Regions from separate parts of the Bradyrhizobium sp. 170 genome, predicted to be linked through region 2. Evidence: predicted binding sites of a transcription regulator. Region 2 holds the regulator's gene; each other region holds the start of a gene.
What was found. Region 2 encodes LexA, which represses DNA repair genes until DNA is damaged. Its sites were predicted from a motif close to TGTTCNNNNTGTGTTCNG; they were not measured.
Positions count from the first base shown of each region.

Region 1: uvrA (excinuclease ABC subunit UvrA) is a predicted target of LexA. The motif match lies at 7,655-7,672, and genes of this name have one in related genera.
Region 3: IVB05_RS06290 (DUF3072 domain-containing protein) is a predicted target of LexA. The motif match lies at 3,196-3,213, and genes of this name have one in related genera.

Region 1 is NZ_CP064703.1:4,386,177-4,396,666, reverse strand. Features, by position in the region: gene gyrA (DNA gyrase subunit A) at 1-1,352, opposite strand, end outside; gene IVB05_RS20340 (DUF2306 domain-containing protein) at 1,557-1,955, opposite strand; gene IVB05_RS20335 (low molecular weight protein tyrosine phosphatase family protein) at 2,195-2,539, shown strand; gene IVB05_RS20330 (helix-turn-helix domain-containing protein) at 2,736-3,443, opposite strand; gene IVB05_RS20325 (alpha/beta fold hydrolase) at 3,573-4,433, shown strand; gene IVB05_RS20320 (single-stranded DNA-binding protein) at 4,599-5,090, opposite strand; gene IVB05_RS20315 (outer membrane beta-barrel protein) at 5,603-6,349, shown strand; gene IVB05_RS20310 (outer membrane protein) at 6,827-7,486, shown strand; gene uvrA (excinuclease ABC subunit UvrA) at 7,760-10,490, shown strand, end outside.
Region 2 is NZ_CP064703.1:4,265,762-4,276,251, reverse strand. Features, by position in the region: gene IVB05_RS19760 (NADH:flavin oxidoreductase/NADH oxidase) at 7-1,170, opposite strand; gene IVB05_RS19755 (hypothetical protein) at 1,229-1,528, opposite strand; gene IVB05_RS19750 (HAD family phosphatase) at 1,652-2,278, shown strand; gene IVB05_RS19745 (hypothetical protein) at 2,286-3,065, opposite strand; gene IVB05_RS19740 (hypothetical protein) at 3,096-3,680, opposite strand; gene IVB05_RS19735 (hypothetical protein) at 3,698-5,467, opposite strand; gene glp (gephyrin-like molybdotransferase Glp) at 5,941-7,152, shown strand; gene lexA (transcriptional repressor LexA) at 7,364-8,065, shown strand; gene IVB05_RS19720 (hypothetical protein) at 8,316-8,732, shown strand; gene IVB05_RS19715 (hypothetical protein) at 8,772-9,053, shown strand; gene IVB05_RS19710 (ComEC/Rec2 family competence protein) at 9,164-10,490, opposite strand, start outside.
Region 3 is NZ_CP064703.1:1,307,381-1,317,870, reverse strand. Features, by position in the region: gene IVB05_RS06305 (adenylate/guanylate cyclase domain-containing protein) at 45-1,244, shown strand; gene IVB05_RS06300 (MarR family transcriptional regulator) at 1,307-1,783, opposite strand; gene IVB05_RS06295 (MBL fold metallo-hydrolase) at 2,206-3,084, shown strand; gene IVB05_RS06290 (DUF3072 domain-containing protein) at 3,242-3,448, shown strand; gene IVB05_RS06285 (hypothetical protein) at 3,547-3,780, shown strand; gene IVB05_RS06280 (complex I NDUFA9 subunit family protein) at 3,867-4,772, shown strand; gene IVB05_RS06275 (PRC-barrel domain-containing protein) at 4,995-5,372, shown strand; gene IVB05_RS06270 (LysR substrate-binding domain-containing protein) at 5,716-6,639, opposite strand; gene IVB05_RS06265 (acyl-CoA dehydrogenase family protein) at 6,763-7,929, shown strand; gene IVB05_RS06260 (CaiB/BaiF CoA-transferase family protein) at 7,939-9,069, shown strand; gene IVB05_RS06255 (MaoC family dehydratase N-terminal domain-containing protein) at 9,066-9,923, shown strand; gene IVB05_RS06250 (NAD(P)-dependent oxidoreductase) at 10,062-10,490, opposite strand, start outside.

The DNA of each region.
Region 1 (10,490 bases), 120 kb from region 2:
AGCCGCGCCGTGCCGTCGGGCGCCATCCGGTGCCGGGGATCGTCGATCAGCGTGATCATCGCTTCGACGTCCCTGGCCGGCCAGTCGCGCGACATCAGCGTGTCGCGCGCGGTGGTCGGATCGGGCGAGGTTCTGATCACACGAATGATCTCGTCGATATTGGCGACCGCGATGGCGAGACCGACCAGGATATGGGCACGGTCGCGGGCCCTGTTAAGCAGGAATTTCGTGCGCCGGGTCACCACCTGTTCGCGGAAGGCGATGAACAGCGTCAGGAAGTCCTTCAGGTTCATCGTCTGCGGCCGGCCGGCGTCGAGCGCCACCATGTTGGCCGGAAAATTCGTCTGCAGCGGCGTGAAACGATAGAGCTGATTCAACACCACGTCGGGCACGGCGTCGCGCTTCAGTTCGACGACGACGCGGAAACCGTCACGGTCGGATTCGTCGCGCAGGTCGGAAATGCCCTCGATCTTCTTCTCGCGCACCAGTTCGGCGATGCGCTCCACCATGGTGGCCTTGTTCACCTGGAACGGAATTTCGGTGACGATGATCGCTTCGCGGTCCTTGCGGATGGTGTCGATGGCGACCTTGCCGCGCATCACGATCGAGCCGCGGCCGAGATGATAGGCCGAGCGGATGCCCTGACGTCCAAGGATGATGCCGCCGGTCGGGAAATCAGGCCCGGGCACGATGTTGATGAGATCGTCGATTGTCAGCGCGGGATTGTCGATCAGCGCCACGCAGGCGTCGATGACTTCGCCGAGATTGTGCGGCGGGATGTTGGTCGCCATGCCGACGGCGATGCCGCCGGCGCCGTTGACCAGAAGGTTGGGGAATTTGGCCGGCAGCACCGTCGGTTCACGGTCGCGGCTGTCGTAGTTGGCCTGGAAATCGACGGTGTCCTTGTCGATGTCGTCGAGCAGCGTCTGTGCGATCTTGGTCAGGCGGGATTCGGTGTACCGCATGGCGGCCGCCGTATCGCCGTCCACCGAGCCGAAATTGCCCTGGCCGTCGATCAGCGGCACGCGCATGGAGAAATCCTGCGCCAGACGCACCAGCGCATCATAGACCGACTGATCGCCGTGGGGATGGTATTTACCGATGACGTCGCCGACCGTGCGCGCCGACTTGTTGTACGACTTGTTCCACTCGAAGCCGTTCTCGTGCATCGCGTAGAGAATGCGGCGGTGCACGGGCTTGAGCCCGTCGCGGGCGTCCGGCAGCGCCCGCGCCACGATCACGCTCATGGCGTAATCGAGGTAGGAGCGTTTCATCTCGTCGAGGATGGAAACGGGACGGATATCGGAGGGCTCCGGCGGCTCGCCGGGCGTGTTATTTTCAGGGTCAGACAAAGGGAAATCCGGTCAGTTCTCAGCTGAGAATCATATAGCGCATCGGGGGTGCGATAACCACCCCGAAGCGCGCTGGAGAGGTTGTTTTTCCGCTCGTTTTTTCATGGACTTACGGGGATCACGAGGGCGTTCCGGCGGGTTCGCTTGAGGCGGCATTTTCAGGCCCTGCAAACCGATGCTGGAACAGCGTTTTTCCGGAACGGTCTAATGGCCTAAAACCACCGCATGCATGATCCGTCCCGGCACGAAGGTGAACAGGCCGGCGACGACGAGCGCTCCAAAGAAGATCGACATCATCGCTTTGCGGTGACCGCTGACATTGTGCCGGCGGGCATGCAGGACCGCGAGCACCAGCATGATCGGCGTGAAGATCGAGAGCAGATGGATCGGGCTGAACGGCCCGACCAGGCGGATCTCATGGATCCAAAACGAGCTGATCGCGACCGCAAACATCAGCAGCACCCAGATCCAGCCGATGGTCCGGTGCGGCAACGTTCCCTTCGGTGCTGCGAACTGCACGATGCCGAGCGCAAACGCCGCCATGGCCGCGAAGGCGTGCAGTGGGATCGTCCCGGGGGCCTCCAGCAGCGGTGCGAGGCTCATGGTGGGCGCTCCAGATCCGTTGGCGTTCGATTGAATACCGTGGAGGGCGTTAGACCGAGTTCCTAATGTAAATATCATTAACATCCAGCGAAGTCAAAACGTAGAACGGCATCCAAATTTGACTTAGAATCAACTCGCTGGACCGCATTCCAGTGAATGGAGTCGAGCCGAGGCTTGCCCGGGTGCTGCCCCAAGTTTGAATTTGTGGGCGTTCGGCCATGCGACACGAATTCGAGAACATGACCAACGTCCTATTCGTCTGCAGTGCCAATCGTCTGCGCAGCCCCACCGCCGAACAGGTCTTTTCAAATTGGCCGGGGATCGAGACCGACTCGGCCGGCATCTCGAACGGCGCGAGCGTGCCGTTGTCGTCCGAACAGGTCGAGTGGGCCGACATCATCTTCGTCATGGAGAAGACCCACCGCACCAAGCTGAACCGGAAATTCCGGGCTCGTTTGAGGGATAAGCGCGTAGTCTGCCTCGACATTCCCGACGACTACGAATTCATGGATCCCGTCTTGGTCCGGGTCCTCGAAAAGCGGGTCAGCCGTTTCCTGCCTCAACCGGGACCGTCAATGCGATAGAGAACGCCCATCGCTCCAGACAACTTGAACCGTCAGAGTTGTCTCTTTGGTCAACCCAAAGCTGCGATTTTGTTGCGCGCCGCTGCCGACGGCCACGGCGCGGCACACCGCTACGATCCCCGGGGGAACGACAAGACCCAAAGCAGAACTGCCGTCGCAGCGGCGGTCCAACGGCGGGTGTGATCGGGGCTGCTGGTCAGGCAGCAGGACGCCCAAACGGTAGATAATCGCGGCCGAGTTGTCTGTGGAGCTGCAGCCAGATTGGAAGCTGTCGCGCCATCCGTCGATCGCCCTCGATCGACAATGCTTTTCCCTCGACCTCCTGCCAACTCACCTGCCCGAGGTAAAGCCTGACAAGGATAGCAACATCACCGCGAACGGTCAGATCGACGGTATATCCCGGATCCTTGAAGCATATGTCGACGCCTGTCCGTTCGAGGATCAGCCACATGATGCGTAACGTCGTTCGGCTTCTGGGAACACCGGAGAATTCGAAGCGGATGACCACGCGGCGCTCCGGCAACGCACCGATGTCGACGCGCTTGCGCATTCGCCACATCAACAGGCCGGGATTCAAATCGTCGGCGGTGAGCCGATCGCGGGCGTGCGCCAAACCCCAGCGCGAGAGGTCACGCAAGACATCGTGAAACGCTTCGCCCGACGGTGTCAGCCAATGTTCGCAGCCAGAACCGTCAGGGTGAGTTCTTACGACAATTCCGTTTTCTTCCAATTGCCGCAGGCGCTCGGCCAGGAGAGTCCGCGACATCAGCGGCACCCCGCGATGAATGTCATTGAAGCTATGTGCGCCCAACATCAACTCGCGCAGCACGAGCGGCGTCCAACGTGTGGCGAAGACCTCGGACGCCTTTGCGATCGGGCAGAACTCGCCGTAACCGCCTTTCATGGCGGCAATTCAAACATCTTTGGTTCGCAGGAACCAGTCCAGATTTTGGACTTGTCGCCATCCGTCGTTCGGCAAACGATGCGGTCATTTCGGGCGGAACCCCAGGGTGATCAGCTTGTGGAGGGATCCATGTGGCAGCGTAGCCATGGCCTTGCAGGTCTTTCACGCCGGCAGGCGTTAACAGCGTTCGGCGGGGCGGCAATGTTAGCCGCAGCAATCCCGGATGCCTCGAATGCGCGGTCACGAGAGGGCAACAAGATGACCTATGTACTGATCCACCCGGCCTGGTTCGGCGGCTGGTGCTGGAAAAAGCTGACGCCGCTGCTGCGTGCGCAGGGGCACGAGGTGTTCACTCCGACGCTGACCGGGCTCGGCGAGCGCGCGCATTTGGCAAGGCCGGAAATCGGACTTGAAACGCACGTCCGCGACATCATCAACGTCATCGAATACGAGGACCTGCGCAACGTCATCCTTGTCGGCAACAGCTCGGGCGGGATGGTGATTACTGGCGTCGCCGATCACATGCCCGAACGGATCGCGCATATGGTCTTTCTCGACGCCTTCGTGCCGATGGATGGCCAGAGCATGCTGGACGTGATCCCGCCCGATCGTCGGCCCGCCCTGGAGGCCTTCGTGCAGAAAGAAGGTAACGGCTGGCTCCTGCCGCGTTTCGCGCCGCCGCCATGGGAAAAACTTGTCACCGAAACCTGGCAAGTGACCGAAAAGGCGGATCTCGACTGGATACTGCCCCGGCTGTGCCCGACACCGTTCGGCCATTTCAAGGAGCCGGTGAAGCGCAAGAATCCCACCGCCGAGAAGTTGCCACGCACCTACATCCGCACCCAGTGGCCGCATCCGGGCTTCGATCGTTATGCGGGGGGTGCGAGCGCGGCGGCGGGGTGGCAATCACGCAAAATCGCGAGCTCACACCTGCCCTACATTACGCATCCAACCGAGCTGGCGGCGCTGCTGCTGGAAGTCGCGGGCTGACGGCGTTGCGCGCAACCGCGCCAACGCGTTTGAGCGGCGCGGGGCAATGGTGTGGCTAAATGGTGGATAGGATGGGAACGACAAACTGAAACAGGCGAACCCTTACAACCCTCTGGGGGTCGAAGGATTCGCCTGCCGTCGTTACAAAAAGGATCTACCTGCGTTCTAGAACGGAATGTCGTCGTCCATGTCGCTGTTGCGACCGCCGCCGGCTGCCACGGCCCGCCGCGGTGCGGAGCTGGCCGGACTGCTGGAGCCGAAATCGCCGGAATCATCGGAGCCGAAACTGCCGCCACCGCCGCCGCTGCGGCCTTCGAGCATGGTCAGGGTCGAGTTGAAGCCCTGCAGCACGACTTCGGTCGAGTACTTCTCGACGCCGCTCTGGTCGGTCCATTTGCGGGTCTGCAGCGCGCCCTCGATGTAAACCTTGGCACCCTTCTTCAGGTACTGCTCGACAATCTTGCAAAGCGGTTCGGAGAAGATCACGACGCGATGCCACTCGGTCTTTTCCTTGCGCTCGCCAGTGCTCTTGTCGCGCCAGGTCTCCGACGTCGCGATGCTCAGATTGGCAATCGGCCGCCCGTCCTGTGTCCGCCGGATTTCAGGATCCTTGCCGAGGTTGCCGACCAGAATCACCTTGTTCACGCTTCCCGCCATCGCCGCTCTCCACTCGATATCGCCGGCAAAAATCACTGATCCGGCCGTTATTTGCCGGCCGCCTTCAATTCTTGACCTGTCGCTTTGTCTGCTCTCTGCGCCCGTTTCCGGACATCTGAACGACCCTATACACTCGCAGGCTCGGCCGACTTAGCGATCCCTCGGCAAGCCGGCGGTTATCCACATATAGCATTGCTCCGGCAAATGTTCCAGCTTTGTTCCCACCACCACCTGATATCCGGCCTGGTTCTCACGGTGCAACCCAAGCGCGATTACCGGGAACCCACGGGAACCCGAAATCATTGAAATGGAACCTGAAAGTTCCGCACGGTATCGTGAATATGATAATCAAATCATTGGCTTGGATAATTAAACTTCGCCTGCGCGTGTTGCGTTTCGGCGACACCATTTTCGCGCGAGTCGCGATATAGAATGGTCTACGGCGCGGGAGCTCGCGTCATCACGGGAACGCTTCGGGACCAACGGGAAGCGGCCAAGAGCTGGAGATGAGGATGAAAAAGTTTCTGTTAGGTACAGTTGCTCTCATCGCGTTCGCCGCACCTGCGGCGGCCGCCGACCTCGCTGCGCGACCTTACGTCAAGGCCCCGCCGGCGCCGATCGCAGTCGTGTACGACTGGAGCGGCTTCTACATCGGCGCCAACGGTGGCTGGGGTTCGAGCCACAAGTGCTGGGATTCGGTGGCGCCTGCTCTCTTGATCGGTGCTGAGGGTTGCCATGACGCGACCGGCGGCACCGCCGGTGGTCAGCTCGGTTATCGCTGGCAGGCCGCCAGCTGGGTGTTCGGCCTCGAAGCCCAGGGCAACTGGGCCGACTTCAGGGGCAGCAACGCAAGCACGCTCTTCATCGGCGCCAGGAACGACTCGCGGATCGACGCCTTCGGCCTGTTCACGGGCCAGGTCGGCTACGCCGCCAACAATGTTCTGTTCTACGTCAAGGGCGGCGCGGCCGTCACCGCGGATCGTTTCCGCATCTTTGATATTCCCACGGGCCTCGTCGTTGGCACCACCGGTGATGACACCCGCTGGGGGGCCAGCGTCGGCGCGGGCATCGAATTCGGCTTCGCTCCGAACTGGTCGGCCGGTATCGAATACAACCACCTGTTCATGCAGGACCGCACCCACACCTTCGTCGACGGGGCTGGCGCCTTCTTCGCCGCCGATCGCATCCAACAGGACGTCGATCTCGTCACCGTCCGCGTCAACTACCGCTGGGGCGGCCCGGTCATCGCGAAGTACTGATAGCTGCGACAGCAAGCAGAATACGGAAAAGGCCGGCCTCGCGCCGGCCTTTTTGTTTGGTTGCCCCAGGTTCGTGTGCCGCCGCAGAGGGCGTCGATTATGTGTACGGCTTCATGGCCGCGCGCGACTGCAGCTTCACATTCAACGCCGGCGGATTCTCGCGCACCGATCGATTCGTCAGGACGCCGACATCGTCACCGCCCTTGTCAGCTACAGATTCGGTGGCCCCGTCATCGCGAAATACTGACAGCGCACCGCGTGCATTGAACACGAAAAGGCTGGGCCTGGCGCCGGCCCTTTACGTTTGGTTGTACCGCGGGATAGTGCGTACCCGCTGCGGTTGCATATTACCTACTTTTGCCGCCGATGTGGTTTTTCGGCGACAGCATTCTGCGATGACTTCGCGCTATATGGAACCGCAACCTCAAATTGACGGCTGAGGAAGTTGAGTTAGAGAGCCGCGAAAGGGAAAAAGAAGTGAAGAAAATTCTGCTGACCACCACTGGCTTGATCGCGCTTGGGATGGCGCCCGCGATCGCCGCCGATCTTCCTGCACGGGCCTACACCAAGGCGCCCGCCGCAGCGATTGCGATCAACAACTGGACCGGCTTCTACGCCGGTGCGATGGGCGGCTACGCCCAGGAAAACACCTCAGACGCGTTGGGCGAGATCAGCGGCGGCTTCGCCGGCGGCACGCTCGGCTACAACTGGCAGACCGGCAACTTCGTGCTCGGCGTTGAGGCCGATGCCGCCTGGGCAGATGTCGGCGTAAGGGTGGGCAACCCGGCGATCGCCGCGGTAGAGACCCGGATTCGCGACATGGGTACCGTTCGTGGCCGCGTCGGCTACGCCTTCGACCAGGTTCTCGTCTACGGTACCGCCGGCTATGCGTGGGCCGACAACCGTATCACGCTGTCGGCGCTCGGCGTCAGCGTGTCGGATAGCCAGATCCACTCGGGCTGGACTGCCGGTGCTGGTGTCGAGGTGATGTTCGCACCGAAATGGTCGGTCAAGGCCGAGTACCTCTATCGCAGCTTCCAGGGCGAGACCTACTTCGCGGGTATTGCTCCTCCCGGCATCGCGTCGGGAACGCTCAACCTGAACAGCGTTCAGGTCGGCGTGAACTATCACTTCTAAGACTTCCTGCTGAAACTGCCTGCGCCTCCGTTCCGATAATTCGGAACGGAGGCGTTTGTATTTGTATTTGAGGAGTTCCGAATCCCGAGCTGCTGACTGCTGCTGCCAAAAGAAGGACTGCGCAAACAATCCGTTGATGATTCGCACGCGGCACTGGAAATCGTTTCCCGTTCTTCCTATGTTCCGACTTTCAATCATCGGCGCCTGATCCCGGTCCCTCTCCGGCAATGCGCGCCCAACGTGGCGCGTCTCCGCGTGCCTGGAAATGCCGATATGGATGAAGTGCTCAGGGCGAAGCGCCAACCACCCGCCGGCTCCGCATCGCGCGCGATAACCATCCGCGGCGCGCGCGAGCACAATCTCAAGAACATCGATGTCGAGATACCGCGCGACAAGCTCGCCGTGTTCACCGGCCTCTCCGGCTCCGGTAAATCCTCGCTCGCGTTCGATACCATCTATGCCGAGGGACAGCGCCGCTACGTCGAATCGCTCTCGGCCTATGCGCGCCAGTTCCTGGAGATGATGCAGAAGCCTGATGTCGACCAGATCGACGGCCTGTCGCCCGCGATCTCGATCGAGCAGAAGACAACCTCGAAAAACCCGCGCTCCACCGTCGGCACCGTCACCGAGATCTACGACTACATGCGCCTGCTGTGGGCGCGCGTCGGCGTGCCCTATTCGCCCGCGACCGGTCTGCCGATCGAAAGCCAGATCGTCTCGCAGATGGTCGACCGCGTGCTGGCGCTACCTGAAGGCACCCGCCTTTATCTGCTGGCGCCGGTCGTGCGCGGCCGCAAGGGCGAATACAAGAAAGAGCTCGCCGAATGGCTCAAGAAGGGTTTTCAGCGCGTCAAGGTTGACGGCACCTTCTATGAGCTGTCGGAGGCGCCCACCCTCGACAAGAAATTCCCGCACGATATCGACGTCGTGGTCGACCGCATCGTGGTTCGCCCCGACATCGGCCAGCGCCTCGCCGAAAGCTTTGAGACCGCGCTGAAGCTCGCCGAGGGCTTGGCTGTGATCGAATACGCCGACGCGCCTGCGGGTGCGGCGGAAGAAAAAAAGTCCGACAAGAAAACCGCGAAGATTCACGACAAGAGCGGGCCCGAGCGCATTCTGTTTTCGGAAAAATTCGCCTGCCCGGTTTCCGGCTTCACGATCCCCGAAATCGAGCCGCGGCTGTTCTCGTTCAATAACCCCTATGGCGCGTGTCCTGCCTGCGGCGGCCTCGGCGTCGAGCAGCATATCGACGAGGACCTCGTCATTCCCGACAAGGAGCTGACGCTTCGCAAGGGCGCGATTGCGCCGTGGGCAAAATCGTCCTCGCCCTATTACATCCAGACGCTGACCGCGCTCGGCAAGTTCTACAAGTTCACGCTCGACACCAAGTGGAAGGACCTGCCGAAGAAGACGCAAGGTGCATTGCTGCACGGCTCCGGCGACGACGAGATCAAATTCTCCTACGAGGACGGGGTCCGCTCCTACGACACCAAGAAACCGTTCGAAGGCGTCATCACCAACCTCGAGCGCCGTTTTCGCGAGACCGAGAGCGAATGGGCGCGCGAGGAGCTGGCAAAGTATTTCTCCGACATTCCCTGCGCGGGCTGCAACGGCCATCGCCTCAAGCCCGAGGCCATGTGCGTCAAGATCGGCGGCAAGCACATCGGCGAAATCTCTGAAATGTCGGTGCTCCGGGCCGGCGAATGGTTTGAGACCGTGCCGAAAGCGCTGAACGCGCAGCAGAACGAGATCGCCGCGCGCGTGCTGAAGGAGATCCGCGAGCGGCTGTCGTTCCTGCTCGACGTCGGCCTGAACTATCTCACGCTCGCCCGCGCCTCCGGCACGCTATCCGGCGGCGAAAGCCAGCGCATCCGCCTCGCCTCGCAGATCGGCTCGGGTCTCACAGGCGTGCTCTACGTGCTGGACGAACCCTCGATCGGCCTGCACCAGCGCGACAACGCGCGGCTATTGGAGACGCTGAAGCGGCTGCGCGACCTCGGCAATACCGTGATCGTGGTCGAGCATGACGAGGATGCGATACGTCTGGCCGATTACGTGCTCGACATCGGCCCCGGCGCCGGCATGCATGGCGGCCACATCGTGGCGCAGGGCACGCCCGCCGAGATCATGAAGAACCCGAATTCGCTCACGGGCAAATACCTCACCGGCGAGATGTCGGTGGCGATCCCCGAACGCAAGCCACCGAACCACAGGCGAACCATCAAGGTCGTCAACGCCCGCGGCAACAATCTGAAGAACGTCTCGGCGGAAATTCCGCTCGGGCTGTTCACCTGCGTCACCGGCGTCTCCGGCGGCGGCAAGTCGACGCTCCTGATCGACACGCTCTACAAGGCGATCGCCCGCAAGCTGAACAACGCCAGCGAAGGCGCCGCCCCCCACGACCGCATCGAGGGGCTGGAGCATATCGACAAGATCATCGACATCGACCAGTCGCCGATCGGCCGCACGCCGCGCTCAAACCCCGCGACCTATACCGGCGCCTTCACGCCGATCCGCGAATGGTTCGCCGGCCTGCCCGAAGCCAAGGCGCGCGGCTACGAGCCGGGACGGTTTTCCTTCAACGTCAAGGGCGGCCGCTGCGAGGCCTGCCAGGGCGACGGCGTCATCAAGATCGAGATGCACTTTTTGCCCGACGTCTACGTCACCTGCGACACCTGCAAGGGCAAGCGCTACAACCGCGAGACGCTGGAAGTCCTGTTCAAGGGCAAGTCCATCGCCGACGTGCTCGACATGACGGTGGAAGAAGCCGCCGAGTTCTTCAAGGCGGTGCCCCGCGTCCGCGAGACGTTTAAAACGCTGCACCGCGTCGGCCTCGACTACATCCATGTCGGCCAGCAGGCCACCACCCTCTCCGGCGGCGAAGCCCAGCGCGTCAAGCTGGCGAAGGAGCTGTCAAAGCGCGCGACGGGACGCACGCTCTACATCCTGGACGAACCCACCACGGGACTTCACTTTCACGACGTCGCAAAACTTCTGGAAGTGC
Region 2 (10,490 bases):
AACGCTCTAATCGGCTTCCTGCAGCCCGTTTTGCCAGGTGGAGGGCCGGGTTCCAAAACCGCGCTTGGCGCGGGTGCCCAGCCAGTAGCCGAATTGCGGCGGAACGTTGCGGAACGGGCCCTCCACGCCGAGCTTGAGCGCGGCGTCCATCGGCCAATTGGGATTGTTGAGGATTTCGCGGCCCACCGCGATCAAATCGGCCTGGCGCTCGCGCAGGATCTGCTCGGCCTGGTCGCCATGGATGATGAGACCGACCGCCATCGTCATGATGTCGGCATGGCGCTTGACGTATTCCGACAGCGGCACCTGGTAGCCAAATTTGATTTCCTTGCCCAGGATCGGCGCCATCTCGGTGATGCCGCCGGAGGAACAGTCGATGACGTCGACGCCCCTGGCTTTGAGGATCCTTGCCAGCCGCACGCTCTGCTCCGGCCCCCATCCGGCATTGTCCTCGACCGAGAGGCGGACGAACAGCGGCTTGTGGTCGGGCCAGTACGTGCGCACGGCTTCCGCGATTTCCGTGATGAAACGCATGCGGTTGGCTTCGGAGCCGCCATATTCGTCGCTGCGCTGGTTGGAGCGTTCGGAAAGGAACTCGTGCACGAGATAGCCGTGCGCGCCGTGCAGCTCCAGCACCTCGAAACCCGCTTCATGGGCGCGCCGCGCGGCCTGCCCCCAGGCCTCGATCAGATCCTTCACCTCGCGCGTTTCCAGCGCCCTCGGCACCGGCCATTTCTCGCTATGGGCAATCGCGCTCGGCGCCACCGGCTGCCATGCCTCCCAATCTTCGATGTCAGGCGTCCGCTCAAGCGGACGGTCGCCCTCCCACGGCCTTGTCGCGCGCGCCTTGCGGCCGGAATGGCCGAGCTGAATGCCGGCGACTGAATTCTGCTGCCTGATGAATTTGACGAGGCGGCCCAGCGGCTCGACGAACTTGTCGTCCCAGATGCCGAGATCGCCGACCGTGCCGCAGCCGCGCCGCTCGACCTTGGTCGATTCCACCACGACGAGGCCCGCGCCCCCGGCGGCGAACTTGCCGGCATTCATCAGGTGCCAGTCGGTCGGAAAACCTTTCTGTGCCGAATATTGATGCATCGGCGGCACCACGATGCGGTTCTTCAGCGTAACGCCGCGGATCGTCATCGGGGAAAACAGCAGCGTTTCCGTCATCTGTGGTTTCCTCGCCTGCGGACATCATTGTCCCGGCATCACGCCGGGAAGTGTCTTCTTACTTTGCGGCGCCCTCGGCGGATTTGGCCTTCGGCTTGGCCGGCGGCGCCTTGGCCGCCGCTTTCGGCGGCGCACTGTCGCTGCGCACGGTGCCCCAGGGGTCCGTCTTCTGTTGTTCCGGTATGTTGCCGAGCGACCTCCGATAGGCCCGCTCGGCGTCCTTCTCGGCCGCGATTTCCGCAGGCGTCTTGGGCTTGTCCTCCTCGCCATATCTGGCAGGACCTTTTTGGGCCGCAGCGGGTCCAGCGAATAACGCGATTACGGCGACGGCGCCCAGAATTCTCCCAACGGCTTGCATTCGACTACTCCCTGAAATAGGCCCCAAGCCTTAGCATAGCTCGTGCACCGGCTTAAGCGCCGGATCGGGCCGAAATCAGTCCAGCCCGTTGCCCATGCCTGACCAGTTTTGTAAACGATTGCCATGAATTTGCCGCCAGCGCCCTCCTCCGTCGACGTGTTGTTGTTCGACCTCGGCCGTGTCGTGCTCGACATCAGTTTCGACCAGGTGATGGCGAACTGGGCAGGGCACGCCGGCTGCGAGCCCGCCGACCTCGCCAGGCGTTTTGTCGTCAACGACAATTTCAAGCATCACGAGATCGGCCGGATCGACGACGCGGCGTTCTTTGCGAGCCTGCGCCAGTCGCTCGGCATCGGCCTCACCGACGCGCAGTTCCTGGAAGGCTGGAACGCGATCTTCACCGGCGAGATGCCGGGAATTGCGCCGCTGCTGGCCGGCGCAGCACAACGCCTGCCGCTTTATGCTTTTTCCAACACCAATCCGGCCCATGTCGCGCATTTCTCTCAGGCCTATGCCGACGTGCTCAGCCATTTCCGGCAGATTTTCCTGTCCTCGAGCATCGGTTTGCGCAAACCCGACGCCGAAGCCTATGATCATGTGGTAAAAGCCATCGGCGTGCCGGCGTCGCGGATCCTGTTCTTCGACGACTCGGCCGCCAATATCGAAGGTGCGCGGGCGCGCGGCCTTTGTACCATCCACGTGACATCGACGGATGACGTGGCAAGGACGCTTGCTGCGCTCAGGATCTAGCGGCCGTCTACCACCGGCCCTGAAGACGCAAGCTCTCGGCGAGGTCGCCACGAAAATGGTGCTGCCCGAGGTGCATCAGCTTGCATTGCAGATCGACCCAGATCTTGCCGCCGATATCGCGCCAGCGGCGGCAGAACGCGTAATCCTCCGACAAATAGCGACCTGAATCCGGATCGACCATGCAGTCGAAGAACAGCCAGTGCAGATGCGCCTGCGGATTCGGCGGGCCGTCCGGAACGTAATTCAGACCGGGGTATTTCTCCATCATCTGCAAGAATACATCCCGCTTGATGCACATGAAGCCGGTCGGCGCCTCCGCGACCTCGACGAAGCCGTCGGCGTCGGCATAGCTACTGACCCGCTCGGCGCCATGGCCGATCGGGTTGAAGGGGTATTCGGTATAGCGGTCCTCGAATTGCTGCCGCGTCGTGCCTGCCGGGAGGCCCTGTTCAGGCCAGTTGAAGTTCTTCATCGGATAGACACCGGCGGTGACGTCGCGGTCGATCAGCAAGAGGCGGCACACCGATTGCGGCGTGAAGGTGATGTCGGAATCGATCCAGAACAGGTGCGTCAGCGTTTCGTCGGACAGGAACTTGAGCAGCATCTTGTTGCGCGAACGGGTGATCAGGCTCTCCGAATGCATGTGCAGGATGCATTGCAGCCCGAACCGGTTGCAGTGATGGGTGAGCTCGAAGATGCTGGTGACGTAGTGCATGCTGACCGCCGAGATGTAGCACGGCGTCGCGAACATCACCTTCATCGATTTCAAGGCTTCGTCGGGTAACATTTTCCGTCGCTTGTTGGCTTGCGGGTCGGTCTATTTCGGCTGCTGGGTGTCGGCCGGCCTCTCCGTCGGCGTGGGCTTGATCGCGGGCGCGGACTTTGCAGCTGCTGGCTTGGTTCCGTTTGCAGGCGGCTGTTTTTGCGCAACCGGCGACCCGGGCGGTTCGGGTGCGGCAGGCCCGCTCGGTCCGATCGACACCGAGATGCCGAACAGTCGCCATTGCCCGTGCACCGGCGCGAACGCCAGTTCGAAATTGACCTGGGTCGGCACCGAGGGAAAGAAGCCCGCCATACGCATCAACCCGTTGGCCTCGATCTGCGGCAGCAAATTGAGCTGCGGATCGATCACCGCGACACCCGACAGATCGAGATTGTCGTTGCGCTGCTTGGCGAATATTTCGGCCAGCCGCGCCGCCGTATTGGTCTGGAAGCCGGGCGCGCCGAGGTCGCGCAGGACGGTGTAATTGCCGGTTTTGTTGGCCTGATCGAGCGCCAGCAGCGTCGAGCGGATCAGGATCATCACGCCGTTGCGATCGATCTGCGCGGGCTTCGGCGCTTGCTCGGGCGCCTGCTGCGCATGACCGCCGGACGTGCTTGCCGCCATCACAGCCGCAAGCATCAGAACCCGCCAGCGAACTACCACTGGAGTCCGATCGCGCTGCGCACGCCGACCACATTTCGCTCCATGCCAATGCCCGCACCGGCGTTGATGACAACCGCATAGTTCTTGTTGTCATACAGCAGCGCCGTCGCTCCCACGCCGAAGGCGTTGCTGCCCTGGAAGTTGCCGTAGCTTGCCGAAATGCCAAACCGGCGCCCCGCCTGCAGGGCCGGCGACGCACCGACGGCGAGCGCCAGCGCGGTGCCGGTACGCGCCTCGAGCCGGTTGTCGGTGACCTGAGATTGCAGCGAGGTTACCTGCGACTGCAGCGAGGTGAGGCTTTGAGGGTTGAAGGTGGTGGTCGCCAGATTGCCGTTGGCGTCGCTGGTGACGAACGAGGTCGGACCGGATTGTGCGGCAAGGCTCGTCGCCGAGGCGATGCCGGACATTTTATAGGTGCTCGTCGCCGTGCCAATTGCGACCTGGTTCGCCGCTGTTGTGGTCGCGCCGCTGCCGATCGCGGTCGAATTGGCGAATGTCGCCGTGGCGCCGGTGCCAAGGGCGGCCGAATTCGTTCCGGTCGCCACCGTGCCGTCGCCGAACGCGGCGCCACCATTGGAAGCCAACGCCCCGGCGCCGACAGCGATCGAACCGGTGGCGGTCGCGCCGTTGCCTATCGCAATCGAATTAACGCCGGTGGCGGCGGCCGTGTTGCCGACGGCGACCGCGCCGGTCGCGGTTGCCCGCGCACTGGCGCCCACCGCCGTGGCACCGGTGGCGCTGGCGACGCTGGCCTGGCCGATCGCGGTGGTGGCCGCGCCGGTGGCGTTGCTGCCTTCGCCGAAGGCGCTGGCGGTGGCACCGTTGGCGATGCTGCCCCGGCCGGTCGCGGTCGCGCTGACGCCATTCGCTTTGCTGAGTTGGCCGATCGCCGTCGCGTTGGTGCCGTTGGCGAAGGCACTCGTACCGGTCGCCGTCGCGTTCGCGCCAATTGCCGAACTAAAGGCCCCCGTCGTGGTGGCGAAGGCCCCGGTCGCGGTGCTGGAGCCGCCGGTCGCGGTGGCGAAATCGCCGGTCGCGGTAGTGCCCGCGCCCGTTGCCGTCGCGAAGTTACCGCCGGCGGTGCTGAACACCCCCGTCGCGGTGGCTTGAGCGCCGTTGGCGGTGCTGGCGTAGCCGGTCGCGGTCGTTTGAGAGCCGTTGGCATAGCTGCTCACGCCGGTCGCGGAAGCTTGATCGCCGTTGGCAAAGCTGCCCATGCCGGTCGCGGTCGCGGTGACACCGTTCGCAACACTGCCAGTGCCGGTCGCGGTGGCCAGGGCGCCGTTGGCCAGACTGGCCATGCCCGTTGCCGTGGCAGAAGCTCCGTTCGCCTGGCTGAAGTAACCGGTCGCCGTGGCGCTGCTCCCGTTCGCGTTGCTATTTGTGCCTGTCGCGGTCGCATCGACGCCGTTCGCGATGCTGAGCGTGCCCGTCGCGGTCGCCTGCGCACCGTTCGCGAAGCTGACCGCGCCCGTCGCGGTCGCATCGGCGCCGTTCGCGATGCTGAGCGCGCCCGTCGCGGTCGCGTTGCTGCCGTTCGCTGTGGCCACAGAGCCATACGCCGTTGCGAAGAAGCCCGTCGCATTCGCTCCCGACCCCACTGCGGTGGAGAAGGCACCTGTCGCCGCGGTGACGGTACAGCCCGCGCCGGTAATGTTGCCGCCGGTACCGGAAAAGCATTGAGCGAAGGCCGGCGAGACGCCGACCGCCGTCATCATCCCGGCCGCCGCCGCGAGGCTGCGCAAGGTCCCGCCGCAGAGCATGCTGCTCGCCAGCAGGCTCGCCCGGCGATCGGATGGAAGAATTACACCGGAAGCGCGCGGGGACGCAGAACCCGTTGCCGTAGCTATCGCCCCCGTCATCGTCCGCTCCGGCTTCGCGCGAAACCAGCTCGGGTGAGCCAGCCTGTGGCTGGCCAAAACTTTGGGCGCCCACACCTCAATCTCAGGGAACCCTACCCCAATCACAGATGCGAACAAATCGCTGACGCGGATTGAGACGATTCCCGCCTGACCTCGGGTGAGATTGCAGAATAATGTTGCTGTTCAGCAACATATCCCGGTGAGTTCAGGATAAAATTCAGACAGCGGATGAATTCCGAAACTGCGGTATCGGGCGCAAGCCTTCCGCGCCGCATTTTTGCCTCCGCTCGCGCTCTCCGATATGAAGGCGCGCGCGATCTCGTCGCCGGGCCGAACAGCTGAACAGACGCGCTTGCACCCGAGGAGAAGTGCCCGTGGCCTTGATGCCTGTCGCCGATGCACTTGCTGCGATCCTCAGCCGCGCCGAACCGTTGCCCGAGGAAATGATCGCGCTCGATGATGCCTTTCATCGTGTGCTGGCGCGCGACGTCGCGGCACGGCGGACGCAACCGCCGCAGGCGATGTCGGCGATGGACGGCTATGCGGTGCGCGCGGCGGATGCCGCCGATATCTCGGCACGGCTGAAGGTGATCGGCGAGGTCGCGGCCGGCCGCCCGTTCGAGCGCAAGGTAGGCCGAGGCGAAGCGGTGCGGATCTTCACCGGCGGCGTGATCCCTGATGGCGCCGACGCCGTCATCATCCAGGAAGACACCGGCGTCGACGGTGACCATATCAACATCACGGAAGCCGCCGTTTCCGGCCGACATATCCGGCCTGCCGGCGTCGATTTCCGCGAGGGTGACGTGCTGCTCACGCGCGGACGCCACCTCACCGACCGCGACCTGTCGCTCGCCGCCGGCATGAACTATCCGGAGCTTGCGGTGCACCGCCGCCCGAAGGTCGCGGTGCTTGCGACCGGTGACGAGCTGGTGATGCCGGGGTCGACCCCGGGCCCGGGCCAGATCGTCTACTCCAACGGCTACGGAATCCGTGCGCTGGCGCGCGCCGAGGACGCCGAGGTCGTCGATCTCGGAATCGCCGCCGACACGGTCGCCGCCACCGCGCAAGGCATCCGCCGTGCGCGCGAGCTTGAAGCAGATATCCTGATCACCATGGGCGGCGCCTCGGTCGGCGACCATGACCTCGTCAAGCGGTCGCTGGAGGCCGAGGGGACGACCATGGCGTTCTGGCGGATCGCGATGCGGCCGGGCAAGCCGATGATGCATGGCAGGCTGGGTGCGATGCGGGTGATCGGCCTGCCCGGCAATCCCGTCTCCTCCTATGTCTGCGGCTTCCTGTTTCTGGTGCCGTTGATTCGTGCATTATCGGGCCGCGACACCGTCCATCATCGGCGCGAAAGCGCCCTGCTGGGCCGCGATCTCGCTGCCAACGACCAGCGCGAAGACTATCTTCGGGCACGCCTCGAAGAGCGCGAAGACGGCACGCTGATCGCGGTGCCGGTGAACCACCAGGACTCATCGCTATTAGGGAATCTCGCTGCGGCACGGGCACTTGTGATACGTCCGCCGTTCGCGCCGGCTGCCGCGAAGGGTTCGCGGTGCGAGCTGCTCCGGCTGCCGGAATGACGCCTGAACTGCGCCTTTGAGGGTGTCTTCAGCCGAAGCCGCAATGCGTTCACCTGAAATTAAGTGGTTGCGGAACACATATCGAACATATAGTGTCCGTTCATGATTTGTTTCGACTGCTAGTGTCTATGGTTGGGAGTTTTGGGGACTCCCGCAATGGACCCTGGAGATTCGGGACCGAAAGACTGTACCAACCGGGGGAATGCTCGCGATGCTTACGCGCAAACAGTATGAACTTCTGCGTTTCATCAATGAACGGCTGAAGGAAGCCGGCGTACCGCCCTCCTTCGACGAGATGAAGGATGCGCTCGACCTGCGCTCGAAATCCGGAATTCACCGCCTCATTACGGCGCTGGAGGAGCGCGGCTTCATCCGCCGCCTGCCCAACCGCGCCCGCGCCATCGAAGTCATCAAGCTGCCGGAGCTGGCTGCCGCCGCTAACGGCCGCCGCGGCTTCACGCCGAGCGTCATCGAAGGCACGCTCGGCAAACGCTCCGTAAGCGCGCCGGCCAGCGAGGACGACGGCAATCGCCCGGTTGCCGTGCCCGTGATGGGCCGGATCGCCGCCGGTACGCCGATCGAGGCGCTGCAGACCCGCAGCCACACCATCAGCGTGCCGCCTGACATGCTCGGCTCCGGCGAGCATTACGCGCTCGAAGTGCGCGGCGATTCCATGGTGGACGCCGGCATTCTCGACGGCGACATGGCGCTGATCCAGCGCAACGAGACCGCCGACACCGGCGACATCGTGGTGGCGCTGATCGACGAGGAGGAAGCCACGCTAAAACGCTTCCGCCGCCGCGGCGCCTCGATCGCGCTGGAGCCCGCCAATGCCGCCTACGAAGTCCGCATCCTGCCGCCGAACCGGGTCCGGATTCAGGGCAAGCTGATCGGGCTGTACCGCAAATATTGACCTGCTGGATGCGGACGTGACTGCGACGGCAATCCCGCCCCGGCCTTTCGGCCGGGGTTTTTTGCTGCATGCCTGGAACAAAACTGCGTTAGCGCGTTTGTGATTTTGACGCAGTGCGCTAGCCGCAGAATTGCCCAGAAACAAGAAAAGGCTCTGCGCCAAGTCCGCTCTGAATATGTCCACTCTGATAGAGGCCTGTGCCTCCTTCTTGCAGACACGGGTCAGCTATCTCAAACGAGGGAGCCATCCGATGTGTGACTATAGCCTGCACGCTGTGGCGACGCGGCCTGCCAAGGTCGGCGAGACGCTGATCACCACGACATTCCGCGGTACATCGACCCGCGGCTTTGCGTCGGAACGCGAGCCTTCAGTGGCGGTCTGCATGCTTCCCGGCACCGAACTGGCGTTCGCCGAGGACGTCAAATACGACAACCGGTGGATCTGGACGCGAACCACCGACTGGCGGGTCGGCAAGTTCAACCAGATCGAACCCGAAGTGACCGATCGCCACCATGACGCGATCGAATTTCCGGACGGAAGCCATGTGCTGGTGACGCAGCTTTGCGAAGGCCAGCGCGCGACCGTACTGCAATTGCCGGTGACCGAGGGCGAACGTGCGGCAAAGGTGACGGAAGCGCCACCGGCCGAATCCATCGTGACCGGATAAACGACGCGCATGTGATCCGCCGGTTCAGGCCGGCGGATCATGGTGATATGGTTTTTTGAGAAACTAGGCGCCGAGGGGCAGTCGGTGGTCAACAAAGTCACATGGCAAAGAGCCGGACGCGTCACGGAGCCCGGACGGTACATGTTCCGGTACGGCTGGCTCACCATCACGGCCGAAGATCTCGCGATCTGGCGGCAATTCCCCGAGGCGTCGTTCACGCTGGTCAACCTGCCGTCGACCCCCGACGCGCCGGAGGAATTCCACCTCGGCGCATTCGAAATACCGGCCAGTCCCTCAAGCCCCCCGCTCGACGAGCACTGAAGTTCGTCTGGAGCCCTGGGGCTCCAGATTTTTGATTCGACGCGTTTTCTTGACGCGAACCGGTCTCCACCCCGGATCAAGTCCGGGGCAGGCTTTCGCTGGAAAACGCTCTATTCCTCCGCCTGAAGATCGGCCTCGGCCGGCGTGGCGTCGACCGCGCGCGGCGGCACGACGCGCGGCGCCAGAACGGCTGCGTCTGCTTCGCTCTCGTCCGCGATGGCCGGCGACCACGGGCGGTCGATCCCTCTGGGTTTGGCCGCCTCGACGACAAATCCGTCACGGCCTCGCCGCAGCGCCATCGCGCCCTGCCGCCGCAGCCGGTCGGCATCGATGACGGAAGCCGCGCAGGAAGCGGGCGCCTGCCGCAGCGTCACAATCAGCGCGGCGCGCTCGCAATCGTCCGAGAGTGCCTCGGGCCTGAGCGCCTGCGCGATCAGGGTGCCGCCGGCGGATTGCATCACGCAGCCAAAATCGTCGCATGAGACGCCTGATGTGAGCGACGCGTCAGCCGCCGTTCGGGCGTCCGCATCCGCCGCCAGCCACTCCTTCAGCAGGAAAGAATCCCGGGAGCCCTTTGCCGCATGCATCAGATGCAGCCGGCCGTCCTGCCCACGGACGCCGACATTGCGGCCATCGGCGGAAATCAGGATATCTGGCTGCGGCACCCTCGCCGCCCAGAGCGCCGCAACCACGACCAGTACGGCGCCCGACCAGCGCAGCGGCGTGCGCAACAGGCCGAGCAGGATGATGCCGAGGCTGGCCGCAATCAGCGGGCCGATGCCGAACGCCGGCACGCGGCCGACCGCGCCGGGCAAAGCCGCGACCCATTGCGTCACCGCGATCATCCAGTCGATGCCGACACCCATGATCGCCCAGAACAGGCGATCGAACCCGAACGGCATCGCGACGAGTCCGAGCAGGCCCGCCGGCATCACCAGCGCTGACACCACCGGCATCGCCGCGAGATTGGCGAGCACGCCGTAAGGCGTCACCCGGTGGAAGTGAAAGGCCGCGTACGGCATGGTCGCGAGCCCCGCCACCAATGAGGCCAGCAACAGCATCGTGATCTCGCGGCCACCCCACAGCGCCACGCGGGCGGTCGCGGTATGGTCCGGCGTCGCGAACAAACGCGGCATGCCGATCTGCACCAGGGCAACGAGGCCAAGCGTCGCCGCAAACGACATCTGAAAACTCGGATGCACCAGCGCCTCCGGCGCGACTGTCAGCACGATCAGGGCCGCGACCGCGAGCGTGCGAAACGTAATCGCCCGGCGATCGACCATGACCGCGATCAGCACCACGGCCGTCATGAAGAACGAGCGCTGCGTCGCGACCTCGGCGCCCGACAGCAACAGATAGAACGCGGCGGCGACCAGGGCTGCCGCAGCCGCCCATTTCTTGATGGCGTAGCCAACCGTGAGAACCGGAAACAGCGCC
Region 3 (10,490 bases), 3.0 Mb from region 2:
CATATCCTGTACCGTCGATCCAGGTCACCGCCCGGGAGCAAGATATGAACGCGCCGCCAAACATCGATCCCGTCCCTGCGCATTCCGACGGCGACCTTGTGCACTGGCTGACAAATGACACACGCGATGAGCGCTTCATTGACAATATTTTCGCCGAGCTGTGTCTCCGGCTCCAGCGAGCCGGCATTCCCGTCAAGCGGGCGACGCTTCATCTCCTGATCCATCATCCGCAATGGCTCGGCGCCCGGATCATGTGGGCCGACGGGATGCGCGAGGCCGAGCTTGCGCGAGTTGACTACGATGTCAGGGAGCGATCCGAATTCATCGGTAGTCCCGCCAACGAAATCCATGACGGTGCCACCGAGGTGCGCGAGAATCTCGAACGCGATCCATCGCTGGGCCGCAAGCACGCCATCTATGACGAGATGCGGGCGAAAGGCCTGACCGACTATGTGGCGTGGCCGCTGTACCATACGCTCGGCAAGCGGCATATCGTGACTTTTGCAACCGACCGGCCGGGAGGTTTCGACAACGCGCACATCGCCCGCCTGTTGAAGCTGTTGCCGGTTCTGGCGCTGGTCAGCGAAATCCGTATGAAGAATCGCCTGGCGCGAACGCTGCTGGAAACCTATGTCGGGTCGCATGCCGGCGAACTCATTCTGGCCGGCGCCACCAGGCGCGGAAGCGGGACGACGGTACGCGCCGCCATCATGATCTGCGATCTCCGTGATTTCACCAAGATTTCCGACAACTGGCCGCGCGATGACGTCATTGATCTTCTCAACGGCTATTTCGACGCGATGTCGGAGCCGATTGCGCGACATGGCGGGGAAATTCTGAAATTCATCGGCGACGGCCTGCTCGCCATTTTTCCGCTCAGCCAGCCTCAAGCCTGCGCAAATCTGCTGCATGCCGTGGCCGAGGCCCGTCAGGCCATGGTTGCCCTGAACGAAAAGAACGGCGAAACCGGTCGTGCGCCGCTGAATTACGGCATCGGCGTCCACGTCGGAGACGTCATGTACGGCAATATCGGGTCGCGCAGCCGGCTCGACTTCACCGTCATCGGCCCTGCTGTCAACATGGCTTCGCGTCTCGAAACCCTCACCAAACAACTGGGCAGAACGGTGCTGCTGTCCCGCGCGTTTGCCGACTTCGTCGAACGCGATTTCGATCTCGAACACGTCGGCGAACATCCGGTCCGCGGCTTCAACGACCCAATCGAGCTGTTTGCGTATCACGGCTGAATGCCGATCCTGTCGCCGGTCGTTCAATCGTGGGTCGAACGAACACGGAGTCCCGTGTCGTGTCACGCTTCCGCGCGGCTCATGTCCCGGCCTGGCGTTTCTGGTCGCATCGCGATGAGACCAGCCGCAATGTCCTTGAGCAGGCCTAAGGTCCCCTCCAGGCCGCGCGTGTCATTTTCTGCTGCCTTGGCGACCGCAGCCGCCCATTCGCGCCGGACGATCATATAATTGCGGCGTCCGGCCTCCGTGAGGCGGACCGTGACGCCGCGCCGATCGCCTTCCGACATGGTGCGCTCGATCAGACCCCTCCTCTCGAGGCCGGCCATGAGCGTCGAAAGATTGCTGCGCTGGAGTCCAACGGCTGCGGCGATCTGCTTGGGGGCGGCGATCGGATGGTCCTGCATGTACCGCATGACCATCCCCTCGGTTGCGGTGAGTGACACCGCCCGCGGGTCCTTGTAGCCGCGAAACTGGATTTCGCGCGCGATGACGAGCATACAGTCGGCCAGCTCTGCCCACCGTTGCGCATCACCCTTCACTGGTTTCTTCGGTCGGCCATTCCTCATCCGCGCACCCATGCGCGCATGGTTATGCCGGATCGGATGGAATGTATATAGCCATAATAATTATACTATCATAACCACATGTCGCAGCGCGGCCCAAACAAAGCTCGCGGCTCCTGCCGCCGCAGCGTCCACAGCGATGCCGTTGCCGGCAGAGCGGCAGGTTCCGCGGCTCAATGAAACGGGTCGCCACCATGATTGAGAGGAACGTTCCATGGCAGAACAGACATCTCGCCCGACCCTCGATCGCTTGTTCGACGCAGCACGCGACTCAGGCCGTGTGCAGCCAACCGATCAGGCTGGCGGCGTAAACGTCACACGCCGCCTTTTTCTGGCAGCGAGTTGCCTTTGCACGGCTTGTTTCATGCCGGCACGCACCGTCATTCGCAGCCGTGCCGATGGTCAGACGTCAGGCGCCTGCGTTCTATCGGCTGATGCTCGGCGATTTCGAAGTGACAGTGCTCTCGGATGGCAGCAACAGGCTCCCGGCAACCAGGTTGCTGCGTGGCGATGCCGCTCAAATCGAAGCCGCACTGAAGCGCGGCTATCTCGCCGATGTCGTCGAGACGTCCCACAATTCTTTTTTGGTGAATACCGGCAGCAAGCTGATCTTGATCGATGCCGGCGCCGGATCATTGCTCGGACCGGGCGCAGGCCACCTTGCAAGCAACCTCCGCGCGGCCGGTTATCAGCCGGAGCAGGTCGACGAAGTCTATCTCACGCATTTGCATGCCGACCACATCGGCGGCCTGATGACGGGACAGGAACTCACATTTCCGAACGCGGTCGTGCGCGTCAACAGACGGGATACCGATTACTGGCTGAGCGAATCCAATATGCAAGCGGCCCCCGCCGACGCGAAGCGGTTCTTTCAGGCTGCCATCGCATCGCTCACCCCGTACATGCGCACCAGCAAGCTCGCCGTATTCGACGGCGATACCGATCTCGTCGCCGGCGTGCGGGCGCGCGCCGCCTATGGCCACACGCCCGGACACACCATGTATATGGTCGAGAGCAAGGGACAGCGACTGCTGCTCTGGGGCGACATCGTCCATGTGGCCGCGGTGCAGTTCGACAGCCCTGCCGTTACGATCGGCTATGACGTGGACGTCGCCGACGCCGAACGAGAGCACTGGCGCCAATTCGCTGATGCGGCAGACCAAGGCTACCTGATCGGCGGAGCGCATATCTCGTTTCCGGGTCTCGGCCAAGTGCGCCGCGACGGCGAGAGAACATACACCTATGTGCCGCTCAACTACTCGGCCGGAATGGGCTAACCGCAACTTGACGGGCGGCACCGTGACAGCGGCGGCGATCGATCAAAGCCGCACGGGGCGCATCTCCTCCTTGGGTCATTCGCGCGGCTGATGCAAACGTAGCCCTCGCGTAGGAACAATTAGTGAACTCGTCCGTTTTCAGCGCGAGGAGACAGCCATGAGTAACAAGGAAAGCGCTGCCAACATTCGTAAGTCCCCCGACGATTGGGTGTCAGGGGACGGGCCGATGACCGACGCCCAAGCGTCTTACCTGCAGACCCTGTCAGAACAGGCACAACAGCCTCTTACCTTCAGAAAGGACCTCACCAAGGCGGAGGCGTCCAAGCTCATTGACGAGATGCGCAAAAAGGCTGGTGTCGAATAGGAACTGCAGGAGGAAGTCTCGCCGCCGGCAGTTCAACGCGCCAGGTTGGTCAAGGGCAGTTCGAACTCGCAACGCCGTGCGGCGTGAAGGAGGAAAAAATGGCGACATGCGAAACCTGCGGCAATGACTACGACAAGGCGTTTCAGGTTGTGATGAACGGCAAAACGCACACGTTCGATAGTTTCGAGTGCGCAATTCACGCCTTGGCGCCGGCGTGCGAGCATTGTGGAACGCGCATTGTCGGACACGGCCTGGAAAAGAATGGCACCTATTATTGCTGCGACCACTGCGCTCAAAAAGAAGGTGTGACCGATCTTCGCGATCGCTCGTGAAGCAGCGGAGGAAACCTTTCGCGGCGGCTATCACGCCGAGGCGGTGCGGAGTCGTCGAGTCAAGCTTGCAGTCGGGTTGAACCGGGATGACTAGCCGAAAAGTGACTGTCTTTGGCGGTACCGGCTTTTTGGGCCGGCGCGTCGTACAACACCTTTTGGACCACGGTTTCGAGGTCAGGGTTGCGTCACGGCATCCAGAGCGGGGAGCTCAGGTCTTTCGCGATAGGTCATCGAGACTGGAGGTTGTTAAAGCCGATGTCGGCTACGATGGATCGGTGATTAGCGCTGTCGCTGGCGCTTTCGCTGTCGTCAACGCCGTAAGCCTCTATGTCGAGCGCGGCAGCGACACGTTTCGTTCCGTGCACGTCGAAGCTGCTGCGAGAGTGGCAAAATATTCACGAGGATCAGGCGTGCAGCGCCTGGCCCACGTTTCCGGAATTGGCGCCGATGCGCAGTCACACTCGTCCTACATTCGAAGCCGGGGCGAGGGCGAGTCCGCGGTACGGGCTGCGTTCTCCGGGGCGACGATTATCCGTCCTTCAGCAATGTTTGGGCCGGATGATGCATTTCTAATCCCGCTCATGAAGATGCTACGGATGTTTCCCGTCTTTCCGATGTTCGGACGCGGTCAGACTGCGCTTCAGCCCGCGTATGTGGAAGACGTTGGGGAGGCGATTGCGCGCTGTTTCAACGCCGCCGAGCCGGCAATGATTTACGAGTTAGCCGGTCCCAACACCTACACCTACAGGGAATTGCTTCAGGCGATCTGCAATTACCTGAATATCCGGCGCGTCCTCGCGCCAATGCCCATTACCGTGTGGAAGATGCTCGCTTTTGCCGGTGAATTCTTACCTGCTACTCCCGTCACATCGAACCAGGTCGAGCTTATGACCCAGGACAACGTCGCCTCTGGCAGGCATCCCGGTTTTGACGCTCTCGGCATTGAGCCGAGGGACATAGAGATTGTGCTGGCTTCTGCCAGACAGGGGTGATTGAGCCGGAGAACGAATTCTATAGCTGTATTGTTAGGTAGAAATTAGAGATCGAATTAGAACCCAAGAGAATCCCCGGCGTAAAAACCGGAGGCTCTCGATTGTCACGCCCCTGCAACGCACGGCCGCGGGACCGAAATCGGATTTCAGAATTACTTTGCTAGGAACGACCCTTTAGCGGCGGAGTTAAGTGGACAAAACCAACTAATGAGGGAGATAGCCATGGCCCGCGCAACAGCCCATCCGGATCATCAATGCATCTCAAGCGAAGACATTCATGGAACCGAGGTTTATGAAGCAGGTGGAAAGAATATCGGTGAGATTGATCACCTCATTATCGACAAGGTGTCGGGTCGGGTGGCCTATGCCGTCATGAGCTTTGGCGGATTTGTTGGGTTAGGCCACAGCCATTACCCGATCCCCTGGGGCGCTCTGACATATGATACGTCGCTTGGTGGTTTTCGAACCAGTATCACCGAGCAACAGCTCAAGGATGCGCCTGAGTTCAGTGATGACTCCTGGCAGGATAGAGACTGGGAAGCGCGCACCCATCAGTATTATGGGACGCCTACGTACTGGGACGCGCAACGCGGCCTATAGCGCCAGGCAGCGCATCTGAAATTTTCGATCGTCAGTGCCAGTTCAGTCAATGAAGAACTGGTCGACCAGCCTTGGGGTCGGTGTGAGGTGGCCGACAGGTCGCGCACACCAGACCTCAATGTCCACGACGGGCCATTCGTAACTCAACCTTGCGCCCGATGTCCGGTTACCCCTGCCAGGGACCGGATAACAGACATCGCGTATCGGCAGCTTCGAGCCCACAGCCATCGTTCCGGCGAGCCTGCCCCGCCCTATACAATTGCGGCATGACTGCTGTAGCCAGATGAGAATGCCGGGCTGGACCGTTTTGTTCTAAGCCAATCCTTAAGGCCCTCACATCGGCTCAGGCGAGCTTGATGTCCCAGAGGCCCTCTTCGCGGCAGGCGGTCAGTTCGCTGCGGAGCAGCTCGCTCACGAGCGTGATCGCAGTCGAGCCGGGATGGTCGATGGGAGAAGCAAGGGTCAGTTCGCGCATCGGCGACGGTTTTGATATCGCAGCCGTTTCCAGCCGGCCGGAGGCTACTTCGTGGCGCACCGAAGAAGGCGGCAGCAGCGTGTATCCCAACCCCTCCTCGACGAGGCTGGTCAGCACCCGAAACGAATCCGCTTCCAGCTTAACGTCGAGTTTCAGTTTCTTCTTCGCCGCCGCCTGCTCGATCAGCGCCCGGAGGCCGTGCGAATGACTGGGCAGCACCAGGCGTTGGCGCAGCAGCCAGCCGATCTCGACCTGCTTCTTCTGCGACAGCCCGCTGCCGCGCGGCCCCACGGCGACGATGGGATCGCGGCCGAGGCTCTGCACGGTCAGATGCAGGTCGCTCGACGGCCCGTAGATCAGCGCCAGATCCATTTCGCCGCGGTGCAGCCATTCCATCAGATGGCCGCTGTAGCTTTCGACGATGCAGAGCGAAATGCCCGGATATCTGTCGACGGTGCGCCGGGCGAGCCGCGCCGAAATCACGCAGCTCACCGTCGGCACCAGCCCGAGCACGACGCGGCCCGAGGGCGGGCCGCCCGAGGACTGGATCTCGTCGCGCACCTGGTCGATCTGCCGGACGATGCCGGCGGTTCGCGCCAGCAGCAGCCGGCCGGCATCGGTCAGCACCATGCCGCGGCCGTTCCGCGTAAACAGCTCGGCCCGCAGTTCATGCTCGAGCAGCTTGATCTGGCGGCTCAGCGCCGGCTGCGCCACCCGCAGCGTGTCGGAGGCCTTGCTGAGGCTGCCGAGCTCCGCCACGCAACTGAAGGTCCTGAGCTGCCTGATATCCATCGCTTGCCAATCTTCGAAGGCAGGTTCATACGCTATAACAATTCAGCATAGGAGACCGGCGCTGGTTTCACAACCGACCGTCAGGCAATTGACATCAACCCCTATCCATCGCCAGAAAATCAAATGACCGCACAAGAACAACAAGACGAATTCCACGACATCCGCGACGCCGTCGCAAAGCTTTGCGCCCAGTTCCCCGGCGAATACTGGCGCAAGCTGGACCGCCAGATGGCGTACCCGAAGGAGTTCGTCGACGCGCTGACGGAGGCCGGTTACCTCTCGGTCTTGATCCCCGAGGAGTATGGCGGCTCCGGGCTGAAGCTCTCGGCCGCGGCCGCGATCCTGGAGGAGATCCAGCGCGCGGGCTGCAACGGCGGCGGCTGCCACGCCCAGATGTACACCATGGGCACCGTGCTGCGGCACGGCAACGATGCCCAGAAGGCAAAGTATCTGCCCGGGATCGCCAGCGGCAAATTGCGGCTGCAGGCCTTTGGCGTCACCGAGCCGACCAGCGGCACCGATACGTCCTCACTGAAGACGGTCGCCAAGCGCGACGGCGACCACTACATCGTCAACGGCCAGAAGATCTGGACCAGCCGTGCCGAGCATTCCGACCTGATGATCCTCCTCGCGCGCACCACGCCGAAGGAACAGGCGAAGAAGCGTACCGATGGTTTGTCCGTGTTCATCGTCGACATGCGCGAGGCCAAGGGCAACGGCCTCGAAATCCGCCCGATCCGCACCATGATGAACCACGCCACCACCGAAGTGTTCTTCACCGACATGCGGGTGCCGGCCGAAAACCTGATCGGCGATGAAGGCAAGGGCTTTCGCTACATCCTGTCAGGCATGAACGCCGAGCGCATCCTCATTGCGGCCGAATGCATCGGCGACGCCAAATGGTTCATCGCAAAGGCCACCAACTATGCCAAGGAGCGCGCCGTGTTCGGCCGCCCGATCGGCCAGAACCAAGGCATCCAGTTCCCGATCGCAAAGGCCTACGCCGCGATGCGCGCGGCCGAGCTGATGGTCAAGGAAGCCACCCGAAAATACGAAGCCGGGCTCGATTGCGGCGCCGAGGCCAACATGGCCAAGATGCTGGCGGCTGACGCCTCCTGGGAAGCGGCCAATGCCTGCGTGCAGACCCATGGCGGCTTCGGCTTTGCGGAAGAATACGACGTCGAGCGCAAGTTCCGCGAAACGCGGCTGTATCAAGTTGCGCCGATCTCGACCAATCTGATCTTGTCCTACGTCGCCGAGCATGTGCTCGGCCTGCCCCGCTCCTACTGAGAACATCAGATGTTGCCGTTAGAGGGATTGATCGTCGTCTCCGTCGAACAGGCGGTCGCAGCACCGTTCTGCAGCTCCAGGCTTGCCGATGCCGGCGCGCATGTCGTCAAGGTCGAGCGGCCCGAAGGCGATTTCGCCCGCGGCTATGATGCGGCAGCCAAGGGCCAGAGCAGCTATTTCGTCTGGCTCAACCGCGGCAAGAATTCCGTGGTGATCGATCTCGCCACCAAAGAGGGCCGCGCCGCGCTGGAAGAGCTGATCGCGAGCGCGGACGTGCTGCTGCAGAACCTCAAGCCGGGCTCGATGGACAAGCTCGGCTTCTCGCTGGAGCGCCTGCGAAAAGATTATCCGGCGCTGATCTGTTGCACCATTTCGGGCTATGGCGATGACGGTCCTTATGCCGATCGCAAGGCCTACGATCTCTTGATCCAGGCCGAGAGCGGGCTGGCCTCGATCACCGGCGGGCCGGAAGGGCCGTCGCGGGTCGGCATCTCCGTCGTCGATATCGCGACCGGCGCCACCGCGCATGCATCCATCCTGGAAGCGCTGATCGCGCGCGGACGCACCGGTAAGGGCGCGGACATCAGGATCTCGATGTTCGACGTGATGGCCGACTGGATGGCGGTGCCGCTGATCAATTCGGAAGCCGGCAATCCGCCGAAGCGGATGGCGCTGGCCCATCCCTCGATCGCGCCCTACGGCGTGTTCAATTCCAGGGATGGCAAGGGCATCTTGATCTCGATCCAGAGCGAGCGCGAATGGAAGAAGCTCTGCGCCGAGGTGCTGGATCAACCCGACCTTCCCAATGATCCCCGCTTCGCCAACATGGTCGAGCGCGTGCGCAACCGTTCACTCACCGACAAGACGGTGGCCGACAGTTTTGCCTCGATGACGCGGGTCGATCTGCTCAAGCGCCTGGACGCCGCTGATATTGCGTTTGCCGAGGTGAACACCATGGCCGATCTCGCCGTGCATCCGCATCTGCGCCGCATCGAAGTTGATACGCCGAAGGGCAAGGTAAGTTACGCCGCGCCGGCCGCGATCTTCGTCGGTGAGGACAGGCACTATGGCGCCGTGCCCGGGATCGGCGACCACGTTGAACTTCCCAAAGCTCCTCATGTCCAGAGCCACCAGTCATGACAGAAGCTCTAAACCTCGATCATCTGCGCCAATGGATCGGCCGCAGCACCGAAGCGACCGACATCGTCACCGCGCAGCTCGTGAAGGGCCTGCGCGCCACGCTGTTCCAGGACATCGGCGAACCCACGACAGGCGACCCCGCGCCGTGGACCACGCATTGGTGCCTGGCGCAGCCGGTATTTCCGATGTCGCAGCTCGGCCCCGACGGCCACCCCACCCGCGGCGGCTTCCTGCCGCCGGTGCCGCTGCCGCGCCGGATGTGGGCCGGCGGCGAAATCGAATTCATCGAGCCCCTGCGCGTCGGCGACGAGACGACGCGCACCTCGCGGATATCAGACGTGACGATGAAGACCGGCTCGACCGGCGTGCTGTGCTTCGTCTCCGTCGAACACACGATTACGACGCCGCGCGGCACAGCGATCCGCGAACGGCAGGACATCGTCTATCGCGACATGGGTGGCGCGGCGCCAGCCGCATCAGCCAAGGCCCCTCCACCGCCGCCGCCCGTCGCAAAGCATCGCGAAAGCCACGTCAGCGATCCCGTACTGCTGTTTCGCTACTCGGCGCTGACCTTCAACGGCCACCGCATCCATTACGACCGAGACTACGTCACCAAGGTCGAGGGTTATCCGGGCCTGATCTTCCACGGCCCGCTGCAGGCGGCGCTGATCGTCGAGTTCGCCGCAAAGCTTCACGGTGACTCGGCGCCGAAAAAGTTCAGCTATCGCGGCGTGCAGCCCTTGTTCGAAGGCGGCGAGTTCTCGATCAACGCCAACGAAACCAGCGCCGGCATGGAACTGTGGATCGCCAATGCCGAGGGCCAGCCGACGATGAAGGGCACGGCGACGTGGTGAGGGCTGCACTGTCCGCTTTGCGCGCAAGGCGGCGATGCGCGCCGGTTACCCCAAACTATCGCCTTTGACCCGGAGTGCACTTGGCGCCCCCGGCAGCTATGCAGGAAGGATCGACGCGGCGATGAAGTATCGCCGCCGCTATCCGGCCTTGACGTATTTCCGCCAGTTGTGCGCCTCCCTGAATCCCAGCACCTCGCGCGCCTTCCGGTTCGAGAGCGGCGCGTCGTAATCGCCGAGCTCGCGGGTGAGCGGGACGTTGGGACAATAGGTTCTCAGTACCTCGCGGGTCGGAATGTTGGCGGTGACGGTGTCGTTGACAGCATTGAAGACCTGAAAGCCGAGCCCGTCCTTCTGGATCGCCAGATGCACGATCTCACCGAGGTCGCGGGCGTCGATATAGCCCCAGGCATTGCGTTTTCGCGACGGCAGATTGGCCAGGAAGCCGGGAAACATGTCGTATTCATGCGGCTCGATGACGTTCGCGATCCGCAGCGCATAGACGTCGATGCCGTAGCGCATGGCGAAGGCGCGCGCGGTCTTTTCATTGACGACCTTGGATAGCCCGTA